Regions from separate parts of the Chromobacterium violaceum ATCC 12472 genome, predicted to be linked through region 1. Evidence: predicted binding sites of a transcription regulator. Region 1 holds the regulator's gene; each other region holds the start of a gene.

Region 1 (4,833 bases):
GGGCTTTTGGTATATGCCCGCTATTTTAATGTGAAAACGCCAATGAATAAACCCCAAGTACCTGATTTTCTGCAAAACATCCGCGTGGTGCTGGCCCGCCCCAACCATCCGGGCAATATCGGCTCGGCCGCGCGCGCGATGAAAACCATGGGTTTGAGCCGCCTCTACCTGGTCGAACCCAAGGTGTTTCCCAGCGAAGAGGCCAACGCGCTGGCCTCCGGCGCGGTGGACCTGCTGGAGAACGCCACCGTGGTCGGCTCGCTGCGGGAGGCGTTGTCCGACGTCACCGTCGCCTGCGCGCTGACCAGCCGCCGCCGCGAACTGACCACCCCGCTGTCCACTCCGCGCCAGACCACGCCGGAGCTGATCGCCCGCGCCCGCGACGGCGAACAGGTGGCCCTGGTGTTCGGCAACGAAACCTTCGGCCTGTCGATCGAGGAGGTGGAGCAATGCAACCGTCTGGTGACCATCCCCGGCAACCCCGATTACTTCTCGCTTAACCTGGCGATGGCGGTCCAGGTGATGACCTACGAGCTATTCAGCCACACCGGCGTGGACGTGGAATACCTGCGCGCCGAGGGCGAGGCGGCGACGCAAAGCGAGGTGGACGGCATGTGCGGCCACCTGGAGCAGGCGATGGACGAGATCGGCTACTTCCAGCGCCGCAACAGCGAGCGGCTGATGCGCCGGATGCGCACCATGTTCCACCGCGCCGGCATGCTGCGCGAGGAGATCGACATCCTGCGCGGTTTCTACAAACAGGTGCAGCGCACCGCTTCTGGCCGCTCCGGAGATGCCGACTGAGCCCGGCCTCACCCTGCCCTACGCGCACCCCGCGGTGCGCGACCTCGCCTTCCTGCTGACCTCCCCCTCCCCCTGGCGCTGCGGCGCCGATCTGCCGCCGCAGCGGCTGCTGGGCCTCCGCGGAGAAGCGCTGCTGGCCAGGCTGGACCGCGCGCCGGCCGCGCTGGAAGCCTGGCTGGCCGCCGCCCCGGGCAAACGACTGGGCAAATATGCCGAACGGCTTTTTTCCTTCTGGTTCCGCCATGCGCCGCACATTGATCTGATCGCGGAAAATCTCAAAGTCATAAACAGCGAGCGCCGCACGGTGGGGGAGTTCGACTATCTGCTGCGCGTGGATGGCGAGCCCTGGCACCTGGAAACGGCATGCAAGCTTTACCTTTCCCTGGGCGAGACCGCCGACGATCTGCTCGGTCCCGGCCTCAACGATGCCTGGCGCTTGAAAGCGACCAAAATAACCACACAGCTGCAACTGTCCCGCCATCCCGACGCGCTTCCCCTGCTGCCAGACGGCTTTCATGACTGCCGGACAGGCGCCCGGATCTGCGGCTGGTTCTTCTATCCGCCAGGCCGTTGTCCGCCGGCGCCGCTCGATTGCGGCCAGCTGCGCGGCTGGCTCGCCCCGCTCGACACCGACTGGCCCCGGCTGTATGAAAATTCCCGCTGGGCCTGGCTGCCCAGGCTGTCCTGGCTCGCGCCCGCGCTGCGGACGGCAGCCGACACGGAGGACGAAGCCTCGCTGCGCGCGCGGCTGCGGGGAGTCGACGCGCCGCAGATGCTGGCCGAACTGCAGCCGGCCGGACACGGCCGCTGGCGGGAAGCGGCGCGCGGCTTCGTCTCGCCGCCCGGCTGGCCGGACGCCGAGCGCCTGGCCGCGCTGCGGCTCAAGATCGCGCAGGCATGAAAAAAGGCAGGCTGCGCGCCTGCCTTTGTCGCAAAGACCTTCCGCCGGCTCAGTGGCCGTCGGCGTGCATGCAGCCCGAGATCAGGTTCTTCAGCTCGGCCAGCTGCACCAGCTGGATGTGCTTGTGATCAACGGTGATCCAGCCTTGCTGCTGGAACTTGGACAGCGTGCGGCTGACCGTTTCCAGTTTCAGGCCCAGGAAGCTGCCGATCTCCTCGCGGCTCATGCGCAGGATGAAGTCGTTGGCGGCGAAGCCGCGGGTGGACAAGCGCTGCGACAGGTTCAGCAGGAAGGCGGCGATGCGCTCCTCCGCCTTCATATTGCCCAGCAGCAGCATCACGTTCTGGTCGCGCACGATCTCGCGGCTCATCAGCCGGTAGAAATGGTGCTGCAGGCTGGGGATGTCGCGGCACAGCGACTCCATGCGGGTGAACGGCAGCTCGCATACCTCGCTGTCCTCCAGCGCCACCGCGTCGCAGCTGTGGTTGCTGGACGAAATGCCGTCCAGGCCCATCAGCTCGCCCGACATCAGGAAGCCTGTCACCTGCTCGCGGCCGTCCTGGCTGGCGACACAGGTTTTGAAGAAGCCGGTGCGGATCGCGTACAGCGACTTGAAGGACTCGCCGCTACGGAACAGGTATTCGCCGCGCTTCAGGCGGCGGCTCTGGCGGATGACCGCGTCCAGCTGGCCCATTTCCTCGCGGTTCAGGCCGACGGGCAGGCACAGCTCGCGCAGACTGCAGCTGGAGCAGGAGATTTTCAGCGTATGCAGGGAGGTGTGGTTTTGTTCAGACATGCTGTGTTTGCTACAAGCCGGCGAAGCTTGACCCTTATCAAGGCGGAATTCACAAGTTTTTCGCAAATTTACCAGTCCTCCAGAAGTTTTACCATCCGAATACGACATGAAAACTACCCACCCCTTCTCTCCCGCCCATTTCGTCTTCGATCGCGAGTTGATCGAAAGGCTGGATGGCGCGGGGCCTAGATACACATCCTACCCGACGGCAGATCGTTTTACGTCAAATTTCTCGACGCAAGACTATCTGGACAAATTGCGCCAGCGTCAGATCGGCGCCAACCGCAAGCCTCTATCATTATACGCTCATATACCATTTTGCAACACCATCTGCTATTACTGCGCCTGCAACAAGATCATCACCAAGGACAGCAGCAAGGCCGACCTGTATTTGGATTATCTGGAGAAGGAAATCAGTCTGGTGTCCGCGGAGCTGGGTTTCCGGGAAAAAGTGATACAGCTGCACTTCGGCGGCGGCACCCCCACCTTTCTGTCCGATGCCCAGCTTGAGCGGCTGATGGGCATCCTGGGAACCCATTTCGAATTCATGAGCGACGGAGAATATTCCATAGAGATAGATCCGCGCAAGGTAAAACGCGAAACCATGCTGAAACTGGCAGATTATGGTTTCAATCGCGTCAGTGTGGGCATACAGGATTTCGATCCGGCGGTGCAGCAGGCGGTGAACCGGGTGCAGACCGTGGAGGAGACCCGCGCGGTGATCGACGCCGCCCGCGAAGGCGGCTTCAAGTCGGTCAGCCTGGACCTGATCTACGGTCTGCCGCTGCAAAGCCGCGAGACCATGCGCGACACGCTGCAGAAGGCGCTGGCGCTGGATCCCGACCGGCTGTCGCTGTACAACTACGCCCATCTGCCCAGCGTGTTCAAGCCGCAGCGCCGCATCAACGAGGCCGAGCTGCCCAGCGCCGCGCTCAAGCTGGACATCCTGCAGGACGCGGTGAAGACGCTGACCGACGCCGGCTACGTGTTCATCGGCATGGACCATTTCGCCAAGCCCGACGACGAACTGGCCGTCGCGCTGCGCCAGGGCCGGCTGCAACGCAACTTCCAGGGCTATTCCACGCATGCCGACTGCGACATGCTGGCCTTCGGCGTCTCGTCCATCGGCAAGGTGGGATCCTGTTACAGCCAGAACGACAAAACGCTGGAGGGCTACTACGCGGCGCTGGACCAGGGCCGGCTGCCGGTGGTGCGCGGCTTGACGCTGGACAGCGACGACGTGCTGCGCCGGACCATCATCCAGAGCCTGATGTGCCGCTTCGCGCTGTCGGTGGAGGCCATCGAGGAGGTCCACGGCATCAACTTCGCCCAGTATTTTGCGGCGGAAATGCCACAGATACGCGAATTCCAGCAGCAGGGACTGTTGTCCTTCGACGGCGACTTCCTGATGGTGGAGCCCAAGGGCCGCTTCCTGATCCGCAACATCGCGATGATCTTCGACCGCCACCTGCGCGAGCGCGAGACCCAAGCCCGCTACTCCAGAACTATCTGAGCCTCTTCCCGGCGGGGTTTCTCCGGCCCCGCCGTTCCCGGCGGAACTGTTCCTAAGGCGGGTAGCGCTTATTTTTCCCTGCGTGGTAAGCAAAATCACTTATACAAAGGGTATGCAAGCGTGCCGGGCAGAACCAGGCGCGGCAGCCCGCTTTTGCAAGGAGCCGCCCATGTCCACGCCCATCGTCAGGCTGATGCAGCGCCTGAGCTATCCGCAGCGCTTCGCCGTGATCGGCGTGCTGTTCGCCGCGGCGCTGCTGTACCTGGTCTACGGTCTGTACCGCAGCAACCAGGACAATATCGAATCCACCGCCAAGGAAAAAGTGGGCGTCGCCTACATGCGGCCGCTGACCGCGATGCTGGCCCAGGCGCAGCAAGGCCAGGAAGTGGCGGTGCGCGCCGCGCTGGGCAACGCCCAGGCCCGGAACGAGCTGCCCTCGGCCATGCAGCAGCTGCAAGGCAAGTGGCAGGCGCTGCAGGACGCCAACGGCCGGCTAGGCGCCGAGCTGGCCAGCGACGCCGCCTGGAAGGACGCCTCTGCCGCCTGGGACAAGCTGAAGGCCACGCAATCCGCCCAGCCTACGCAATGGATCGCTGCCTACGGCAATCTCAGCGACAAGCTGAATAATCTGATCGGCGTCATCAGCGACAATTCCAACCTGACGCTGGATCCGGACATCGACACTTATTACCTGATGGACGCCGCCACCGCCAAGCTGACCACGCTGATCAGCCATCTGGGCGAGGCCAACGCCATCGCCTCGCTGGCGGAAGCCGGCCACCCGCTCGATCCCGCCCAGCGCGACCGCCTGGTGGAGCT
Region 2 (4,833 bases), 140 kb from region 1:
CACGAAGTCGGAACGGTCCAGATAGCCGCCGAACAGGCCTTTCGGGTCGAACGGCAGCTCGAACTTGGCGATGCCGCCCACCAGGTGGTCGGCCAGCTGCGACGACGGCATTTCGTTCAGCCAGCTGCGCAGGTCGGACAGCATGCCGATGCCCACGTTGTCGGCCTTGACCTTGCGGTCCAGGATCCAGTTGCGGGCGGCCTTGTCGTCCAGCACCTTGGCCAGCGCGTCATGCACCTCGATCACCTCGATGCCGCGGGCGCGCATCTGTTCGACCATGTAGGCGTGGTCCTTCTGCGCGCGCTCCACCCAGATCACGTCGTCGAACAGCAGGTCATGGCAATTGTCGGGGGTCAGGCGCTTGTGGGCGAGGCCGGGACGGCACACCATCACGGTGCGCAACTTGCCGCATTCAGAATGAACACCAAACTTGGTCATAACGCTACTCCTTGAGTCTTGTCTGACTTCGGGGGCGGGCATCCGCCCCCACTGGTTTCAAAATCTTTCGCTTACAGGCCGATCTGACCGGTGGCCAGCATGTAGACCGCGATCACCGCCAGCACCACCACGATGGCGGCCAGCACGGCTTCGATCAGGTTGAACGGTTTCTGGCCCTGCTCCTTCTTGGCCCACAGGTAGAACAGCAGGCCGGGGGCGTACAGCACCATGGACAGGAACAGGTACTTGGGTCCGGCGGCGTAGATCAGCCACGCGCCGTAAACGGTGGCCAGGATGGCGGTGCCCAGCTCCTTGCCGCGGGCCTCGCCTTGGGCATAGCCCTCGCCGCGTTGCGCCACCAGCCAGGAGTAGCCGGCGCACAGCAGGTAGGGGATCAGGATCATCGAGGTGGCCAGCGACAGCAGCGCCAGGTAGCCAGCCGAGCTCTTCAACGTGATCAGCAGGAACAGCTGGATCAGGCCGTTGGTCAGCCACAGCGAGGCGGCCGGGGTGTCGTTGCCGTTGACGGTGCCGAACACCTTGGGCATCACGCCGTCCTTGCCGGCGAGGTAGGGCGCTTCGGCGGCCAGCAGGGTCCAGGCCAAGAGCGCGCCGCCGACGGAGATCACCAGGCCCGCGTTCATCAGGTTGGCGCCGAAGGTGCCGAAGGCTTTCTGCAGCACGTAGGCGGTAGACGGGTTCTTCAGCGCGGCCAGCTCAGCCTGGGTCATCACGCCCAGCGACAGCACCGACACGGCGACCAGCAGCGCGATGGTCAGCAGGAAGCCGATCACGGTGGCCTTGCCCACGTCCTTCATGCTCTCGGCGCGGCCGGAGAACATCGACGCGCCCTCGATGCCGATGAACACCCATACCGTCACCAGCATGGTGCTCTTCACCTGGTCGACGATGGAGCCGAGCTTGGCGCTGCCCCAGAAGTCCAGGCTGAAGGTATCCACCTTGAAGGCGAACACGATCAGCGCGATGAACAGCGCGAGCGGCACCAGCTTGGCGATGGTGGTGATGGTGTTGATGAAGGCCGCGCCGTGCACGCCGCGCAGCACCAGGAAGTGCAGGGCCCACAGCAGCACCGAGGCGCAGGCGATGGCGATCGGCGTGTTGCCGTCGCCGAAGGCCGGCACCCAGAAGCCCAGCGCCGAGAACATCACGACGAAATAGGAAACGTTGCCGATCCAGGCCGAAATCCAGTAACCCCAGGCCGAGTTGAAGCCCATGTAGTCGCCGAAACCGGCCTTGGCGTAACCGTACACGCCGCCGGACACTTCAGGCTTGCGCGAGGCAAGCATCTGGAACACGAAGGCCAGCGCCAGCATGCCGACGAAGGTGATCGCCCAACCGATCAGGATCGCGCCAGCGCCGGCGCCCGCCGCCATGTTCTGCGGCAACGAGAAGATGCCGCCACCTATCATGGAGCCGACGACCAGCGCCGTCAGCGCGCCCAGCTTCAGCCTGGGCGATCCGCCCTCGGCCACGCCGGCTTGGGTTGCAGTTTCAGTAGACATTTTCATTCTCCAATCTGGGATGTAAACCGAGCATTACATTATTAAATTCTTATCATCTGAAATTATGGTATACGCCGGAAAACAAGGCTTTCCAGCGGTGACGATAGCTAGATTGATTTGCGTCAAGCGGGTCGGCCGGCCAATCCGGCGACTTCAATGGAATGCGACCAAGGCTTGCATTAAGGCGTCATGGCCGCCCGGTCCCGGAAGATGAAAACCGCGCGCCCGCAGCCGCCCGCCCTACCCTGATCCGCCGATGCGACCGTATCGCCGCGCATCGGCGCCGTTGCCGGACACGTCATGGCCGGCGGCTCTTAAGCATAGGAAAGGAAATGCGGAGGGACAGTCCGAAGCCAGGCTGATCTGACGTAGAACAAAATCCGGCGGGCGCAAAAAAAAAACGGATACGGCCCACCACCGTATCCGCCAACACACACATCAAGAGGAAATGCCAAAAACGACAGGGGTAATCCTTACTTGCCGGGCTTGTTGATGTTCCGGAAAATCACCCACAAAGCCCCGCACGCCACCAAGGTGGCGACCACGATAGTCATCAGGCTCAGACGGCCGACATCGTCGGACAACAGCAGGGTCAGCAACTCCATGGTTTCCTCCTCACCGGCATGCGGCTCCGTTAACTTGCCAACGACATAATAACCACTCTGATACTAGTGGAATTGACCCAGGTCAAACCGCTCGCCCCGGCCTTTTGACGCAGGACAAACAAAAAGCCCCCGGCGATTGCCGGGGGCTTTTTCATATACAGATCAGCAGCTTGTGTATTTACTTGCCGCCGCCCATGTCCTTGGCCAGGAAGAAGGCGTCGGAGAAGAACTCGTCCTCGGGCAGGCCGCGTTCGCGGATGAAGGTGCCGTGCGCCGCCTCCACCATCACCGGCGCGCCGCAGGCGTACACTTGGTGGCCGGACAGATCGGCGAAGTCTTCCAGCACCGCCTGGTGGACGAACCCGGTGCGGCCGGTCCAGCCGTCTTCCGGCAGCGCCTCGGACAACACCGGGATGTAACGGATGTTCGGATGCGCGGCCGCCCAGCCTTCGGCCAGTTCCGACATATAGAGGTCGGCCTTGGTGCGGGCGCCCCAGTAGAACTGCATCGGCCGCGTGATGCCGTGGTGGATGGCATGCTCGATGATGCCCTTGACCGGCGCGAAGCCGGTGCCGCTGGCGATCAGCACGATGGGCTTGTCCGACTCTTCGCGCAGGAAGAAGGAACCCATCGGCCCCTTGAAGCGCATGATCTCGCGTTCCTTCATCTGGTGGAACACGTACTCGGAGAAGGAGCCGCCGGGCTGATGGCGGATGTGCAGCTCGAGGAAGGCATCGTCATGCGGCGCGTTGGCGATCGAGAAACTGCGCTTCTTGCCGTCCTTCATCAGGATATCGATGTACTGGCCGGCGCGGAACTGCAAGCGCTCGGACACCGGCAGCTTCAGCTTCAGCACCGCCACGTCATGGATCTTGTCGATCTTTTCCACCCGGCACGGCAGCGTCTTGATCTGGATGTCGCCGACGCCCGTCACTTCCCGGGCCTCGATGCTCACATCGCCCTTGGGCCGGGAACAGCAGAACAGCGCCATGCCCTGAGCGCGCTCGGCCGCGGACAGCGCCTTCTCCTGGAAGCCGTCCTGGCTCACTTCCCCTTCCAGCACCTTGCCCTTGCAAGCGCCGCAGGCGCCGTCGCGGCAGCCGTAAGGCAGGCCCACGCCCTGGCGCAGCGCGGCTTCAAGAATGGTTTCATGCGCTTCGACACCGAATGTATGCCCGCTGGGGAGCACCTTCACCTGGCAAGTCATAATCGTTTCTCAATCCCGAATTCTGGCTAAAATGCCACCATGCGTACTTTGCTCATCATCGGCGCCGGCGATGTCGCGCGGCGCGCCCTTCCGCTGCTGCTCCGGCATTGGCGGGTATTGGCCCTGTGCCGGACCGAAGCCTCCGCCGCCCGCTGGCGCGCGCTGGGCGCCGTGCCCCTGATCGGCGATCTCGACGACTCCGGCAGCCTGGAGCGGCTAGCCGGCCTGGCCGACGCCGCGCTGCTGACCGCCCCGCCCCCGGCCCATGGCCGGACAGACCCGAGAATGCGCAAGTTGTTGTACGCGCTGGCAAAAGCCGACAGCATACCACAGCAATTGATCTACATCAGCACCAGCGGCGTGTACGGCGACGCCGGCGGCGGCCTGCTGGACGAAGCCGCGGCGATTCGTCCGCGCAACGAACGCGCGCAGCGCCGCGCCGACGCCGAAGCCCAGCTGCGCCGTTTCGCCTGCCGGCGCCGCTGCGCGCTGACCATACTGCGCGCGCCCGGCATCTACGCCGACGAGAGGCTGCCGCTGTCGCGCTTTGCCAGCGGCGCGCCGCTGATCATCGACGCCGAGGACAGCTGGAGCAACCACATCCATGCCGACGATCTGGCCCAGCTATGCGTAGCGGCCTTGCGCCGCCGGCGCGGCATCCGCGTCTACAACGCCTGCGACGATAGGCCGATGCCGGTCGGCCAGTGGTACGCGGCGCTTGGGGAAACGCTTGGCCTGTCCATGCCGCCGCGGCTGCCTCGGGCGGAGGTCAAGGCTCGCGTCGCGCCGTCGCAATGGTCGTTCCTGGCCGAATCCCGCCGCCTGGACAACAGCAGGATGCGGCGCGAGCTGGACGTCCGGCTGCGCTGGCCCAGCGTGCTCGACTACCTGGCCGCGCTGCGGCGGGACGAGGGCCGGCGGTCGGCAATACTCGCAAGCTACGCCGAGATTCGGTAACATCGCGGTTTTTTTGAGTTTTCAGCAGGCCAGCAAAATGGAAAATCCGGCTTTCAAACGCGCGATCCGCAGCTTTGTGCTGCGCCAGGGCCATCTGTCCGCA
Region 3 (4,833 bases), 870 kb from region 1:
GTCGCCGCCAGCCACCGAAAAGGCCAGGGGGAAATTGCTGGCGCCGAATACCGCCACCGGCCCCAGCGCCACCTGGCGCTGGCGCAGGTCGGCGCGCGGCAGCGGCTGGCGTTGCGGCATGGCCGGGTCCACCCGCGCGTCCAGCCACTCTCCCGCCCGCAGCGTGTGGGCGAACAGCCGCAGCTGGCCGCAGGTGCGGCCGCGCTCGCCCTGCAGACGGGCGCGCGGCAGGCCGGTCTCGGCCATCGCGCGTTCTATCAGCGCATCGCCCAGCGCTTCTATCTCTTCGGCGATGGTTTCGAGCAAGCGCGCCCTGGCCTCCGGCGCGGTTTCGCGGTAGGCGTCAAACGCCTCCCAGGCCAATGCGCAGGCCTGCTCCACCTGTTCGCGGTCCGCGCCGGCATAGCCCGGCTCCAGCGGCTGATCGGTGGATGGGTCCAGCGCCCGTATCATGTTGCGGCGGCCGGCCACAGCCTGCCCGCCGATCAGCATCTTGCCTGTCAGATTCATCATGTTTCCTGCGCGATTGAGGACCACGGACAACGCCCCTGATCCCGCCTGGGCTCAGGCGCTCTGCGAGGTGTTGCCGGCGGCTGCAAGTAGACTGCCGCGCCCCCCGGGGCGCGGCGGGGATGGAATGTCAGGCCACGTTCTGCTCGGCCGACCAGTTGCGGTACCACTCGCGGAACAGCGCGTACTGGGTCTCGGCATAGCGGCGCTGGGCGGGACTCAACGCGTCGCTCTCGTTGAAATGCAGCGCGTACTCCTTGTCGCCGTTCAGCACCATCAGGTGCTTGTAATACAGCACCAGGTCGCAGCCCTCATCAAAGGAAGACAGCACGGCCAGCGCCGATTCCAGCTCCTGCGCGCGGCGGCGGGCGACGGCGTCTCCCCTGGCCGCGGCCCGGCTCAGCGCCACCAGGTGCAGCACCTCGCGCGGCAACGCGTTGCCGATGCCGGTGATGGCGCCGGTGGCGTTGCAATTGACGAAGCCATGCACCACCTGGGTGTCCACGCCCACCATCAGCGTGACCTCGTCGTCCTGGGAGGTGATGTGCTCGGCGGCGTAGCGCAGGTCGGCGGCGCCGCCAAACTCCTTGAAGCCGATCAGGTTGGGATAGGCGCGGCGCAGCTCGAAGAACAGGTCGGCGCGGGTGGCGAAGCCGTAATAGGGGCTGTTGTAGATCACCGCCGGCAGCTTGGGCGCGGCGGCCAGGATGGCGGAGAAATGCGCCTTTTGCGCGGCCGGGGACGCGCCGCGCGACAGCACGCGCGGAATCACCATCAAGCCATGCGCCCCCACGCTGGCGGCGTGGGCGGCGTGGGAAACGGCCTCGCGGCTGTTGACGGCGCCGGTGCCCACGATGGTCGGCACGCCGGCGGCCACCAGCCGCGCCACGCCCTCCTGGCGCTGGGCTTCGCTCAACAGCGGCCAGTCTCCCATGGAGCCGCAGTACACCACCGCGCTCATGCCCAGGGACACCAGCTCCTTGCCCTTGGCCACCAGCGCGTCGAAATCCGGCTGGCGATCGGCGGTGCACGGGGTCATCAGGGCCGGGATGCAGCCGGTGAAAATGTTATCGCTCATTGTTTTGCTCCTTGCGGCATTCATTCAGGTGGTAGAGGTCATGAGAGGCGCGGGCTCAGATGCCCCACGCGAAAGGGTCTTGTTCGTCTATCAGCAGCATGGCGCGGGCCGTGATATGGGCGCGGCCGGTGATGTAGGGGCGGATGAAGTCGCCTTCGCGCTGGTAATGGCCGACGAAGCGGCTGCCGGTGATGCCGGCCTGCACCCATTGCTCGCCTTCGGCCAGCTTGCCGTCGGCCGCCAAGCAGGCCAGCTTGGCGCTGGTGCCGGTGCCGCAAGGGGAACGGTCGTAGGCCTTGCCCGGGCACATGACGAAGTTGCGGCTGTCGGCTTGCTCATCGTCGGCGAACAGCTCGACATGATCGATGCGCGCGCCGTCGGCGCCGGTGATGCCCTGCTCTTCCAGCGCCTGCATCGTGGCGCAACTGAACGCGCTCAGCGCCGCGACATTGTCCAGCCGCACGCTCAGGCCATGCTCGGCGACCAGAAAGAACCAGTTGCCGCCCCAGGCGATGTCGCCGATCACCGTTCCATGGCCGGGCACCTCCACCGCCGCCTGCCGGCGGTAGCGATAGGCCGGCACATTGCGCAGCGTCACCGAGCCGTCTTCATGCAAGACGGCGTCCACCGGCCCCACCGGGGTATCGATCTTGTGCGCGCCGGGCGCGATGCGCCCCAGGCAATGCAGGGAGGCGATCAGGCCTATGGTGCCGTGGCCGCACATGCCGATGTAGCCGGTATTGTTGAAGAAGATCACCCCGCAGGCGGCGTCGGGCGACACCGGCTCGCAATACAGCGCGCCCACCAGCACATCGCTGCCGCGCGGCTCCAGCAGGCAGGCGCGGCGCCACTGGTCGTGCCGCTCGCGCAGCGCGTCGCGCTTGTCCGCCATAGTGGCCCCCGCCAGCGCGGGAAACCCGCTCAACACCAGCCGAGTGGGTTCGCCCCCGGTATGGGAGTCGATGATCTCCACCTGCTTCATTCGCTTGTCCATTCTGAAACCCCATCCAGTCCGGCCGACCGCGCCGTCGTCTCGCAGGCCGTTGATTCCATTGAATCTCCGCGCCGCATCCGTATTCGATTCCACCCCGCTAGCATGGCTGCGTTGCCGCCAGGAATCTTGATGGTTATCATCAGTTGCGATGACGAAATCGGCATAGTTTGCGTTTCAAGGGGGTTTGGCGCGCGCGATGGGCCTGGGCCAGATCGGGCGCGGGAACATTCGGAGTGATGGTGCGGCAATGGACGCCGACGCGCAGGCGCGGCGCTTGGCCTAACAGGAAAGGCGGGAGGGATGACGAACGCGGCCGTGGAAAAAATCGCCCGCTGGCGGGACGAAATCCGCCCGGCGACGATAGCCGAGCTGCTGGCGGGCATCGCCCCGCTATTGCCGGTGCTGGACCTGATCCCCAATGCGGCCATCTTCATCAAGGACGGGCAGGCGCGCTATCTCTGCGCCAACCAGACGCTGGTGCAGCGCTGCGGGCTGAAGGATTTGCGGCCGCTGCTGGGCAAGACCAGCGCCGAGGTGTTCCCGGCCCAGCTGGGGCCGGCGTATACGGCGCAGGATCTCAAGGTGCTGCAAGACGGCCTGGTGCTGGAAAGCCAGCTGGAACTGCACCTGTTCAAGAACCGGGAGCCGGGCTGGTGCCTGACCTACAAGTGGCCGTTGCGCGACCGGCAAGACCAGATCATCGGCCTGATCGGCATTTCGCTGGACCTGCAGGCCGCCAGCAAGACCCACCCGGCCTACAAACGCCTGGTGGCGGTGGACGAATTCATCCGCCGCCACTTCAGCCAGCCGGTCACCATGGCGGAGCTCACCGGCATCGCCGGCATGTCCGCCGCCCAGCTGGAGCGCTACTGCAAGAAGGTGTTCCACCTGTCGCCGCGGCAAATGATACACAAGGCCAGGCTTGAGCACGCCCACCGGCTGCTGCACGCGGACATGGCCATCACGGAAGTGGCGCTGCGCTGCGGCTATGCCGACCACAGCGCCTTCAGCCGGCAGTTCAAGGCCCTGACCGGCCTGACGCCGCGCCAGTACCGCCAGCAGCTGGGCCAAAGCGATATCGGTCTTGCTTCGGGGGGCGAGTAGCCCCTTGTATAGCTGCTATCGACCCAAAGCATCCCGTTATAATTCTCCAAAGCGCCCGCTCCAGAGTGAACAGCAATGAGGGCAATCACACCGCTCGCACTCCAGATTTGTCAGCACGCGATCGAACCGAACACATTTTATTCGTCAGTGCTGAAGGTGTTTCAAATATGCATGCATCGCAATTGGTTCGCTGACCGCTTGTCCCATTAAGTGTCCGAGCACAGAGTAGAAAGTCAGCAATGCCTTTGAGCTAGGTTTTGCGATCAATTTCGTGTTCGGCATAGGAATTGGTTGCAGGCCTTCGGGCGCGAGATTGATGATCAAGCCTTTATCAAGAATGCAGACCAAATCAATGCGCTGGTCTATCGGTTGAGTATTGTTGAGCCGTTCAACATGTCCCAGCACCGTATCTAGGCCGTCAGATTCATACGCAAAAACAAAGAATTGCTGTGGCCAATACATTGATTCCCGACCATATAGGTACTTTGTAGTGGATACGAAATTGGGATGGTATGCGATCTTCTTCAGAGCCTTGATGGCCTTCATGTTTTCGAAGGCATTCTCGATCTCTGCTTTGTTTAGATAGGTCTTAACTTCGATCGCACCATAAACAGACTCGATAGGCAAGACGTCCGCATCTCCTCGAGACAGAAATCGGGATGTCGTAGCGATGTCGTAGAGCAAGACGTCTACCTGTCTGGATCTACCACCCTCGCTATCGATTACTTCGCCGGTTGTAACACCAACAGAGCCAGGAAGCAGCGGCCTGATCCAGTTGGCTACCGCGATCTCATTAAGGTGGCCCTTGATAGTTCGATGTTCAACGGCAGCACGAGCTTCGTCTAATGAGGCTTGGAGCCTTGAAGTTGATGCACGAAACAAAGCTTCCCAATCCATTCGAACTCCCCAATTGACGATGTAGTTAGAGTTTACTGCTGCGTCGGCGGTACAGATTTTGATTTTTATACGCCATACACTTGTTACGACAAGACAGCAAAAAAAAGATAGCCAATCAATGCACAGCCAATGTCCGCATCTGGCCGACACCAGCCCATTAGCATAACACCCTGCTTAGACCGAAAGGATACCCGCCATCAGCGCCGATGAAATGCGGTCATCAGGGGCCGAGCGTATCAGGGTCTTGACG

The links. The regulator FNR, encoded in region 1, switches genes on or off when oxygen is low (the NO sensors DNR and NnrR bind a similar motif). The targets are predictions, from matches to a motif close to TTGATNNNNATCAA.
Region 2: a site for FNR is predicted at 2,639-2,652, ahead of CV_RS23680 (DUF3149 domain-containing protein). Genes of this name have one in related genera too.
Region 3: a site for FNR is predicted at 2,709-2,722, ahead of CV_RS13835 (4-hydroxyproline epimerase). Genes of this name have one in related genera too.

The regions. Positions count from the first base shown of each region.
Region 1 is NC_005085.1:3,942,454-3,947,286, forward strand. Features, by position in the region: gene CV_RS18035 (RNA methyltransferase) at 43-804, shown strand; gene CV_RS22350 (DUF1853 family protein) at 794-1,705, shown strand; gene fnr (fumarate/nitrate reduction transcriptional regulator Fnr) at 1,755-2,501, opposite strand; gene hemN (oxygen-independent coproporphyrinogen III oxidase) at 2,608-4,014, shown strand; gene CV_RS18055 (methyl-accepting chemotaxis protein) at 4,184-4,833, shown strand, end outside.
Region 2 is NC_005085.1:4,078,381-4,083,213, forward strand. Features, by position in the region: gene CV_RS18715 (arginine deiminase) at 1-438, opposite strand, end outside; gene arcD (arginine-ornithine antiporter) at 510-1,961, opposite strand; gene CV_RS23680 (DUF3149 domain-containing protein) at 2,435-2,566, opposite strand; gene CV_RS18725 (CDP-6-deoxy-delta-3,4-glucoseen reductase) at 2,745-3,773, opposite strand; gene CV_RS18730 (SDR family oxidoreductase) at 3,813-4,730, shown strand; gene trmB (tRNA (guanosine(46)-N7)-methyltransferase TrmB) at 4,768-4,833, shown strand, end outside.
Region 3 is NC_005085.1:3,076,220-3,081,052, forward strand. Features, by position in the region: gene CV_RS13825 (aldehyde dehydrogenase (NADP(+))) at 1-513, opposite strand, end outside; gene CV_RS13830 (dihydrodipicolinate synthase family protein) at 641-1,588, opposite strand; gene CV_RS13835 (4-hydroxyproline epimerase) at 1,644-2,570, opposite strand; gene CV_RS13840 (AraC family transcriptional regulator) at 2,883-3,686, shown strand; gene CV_RS23595 (DUF6602 domain-containing protein) at 3,831-4,583, opposite strand.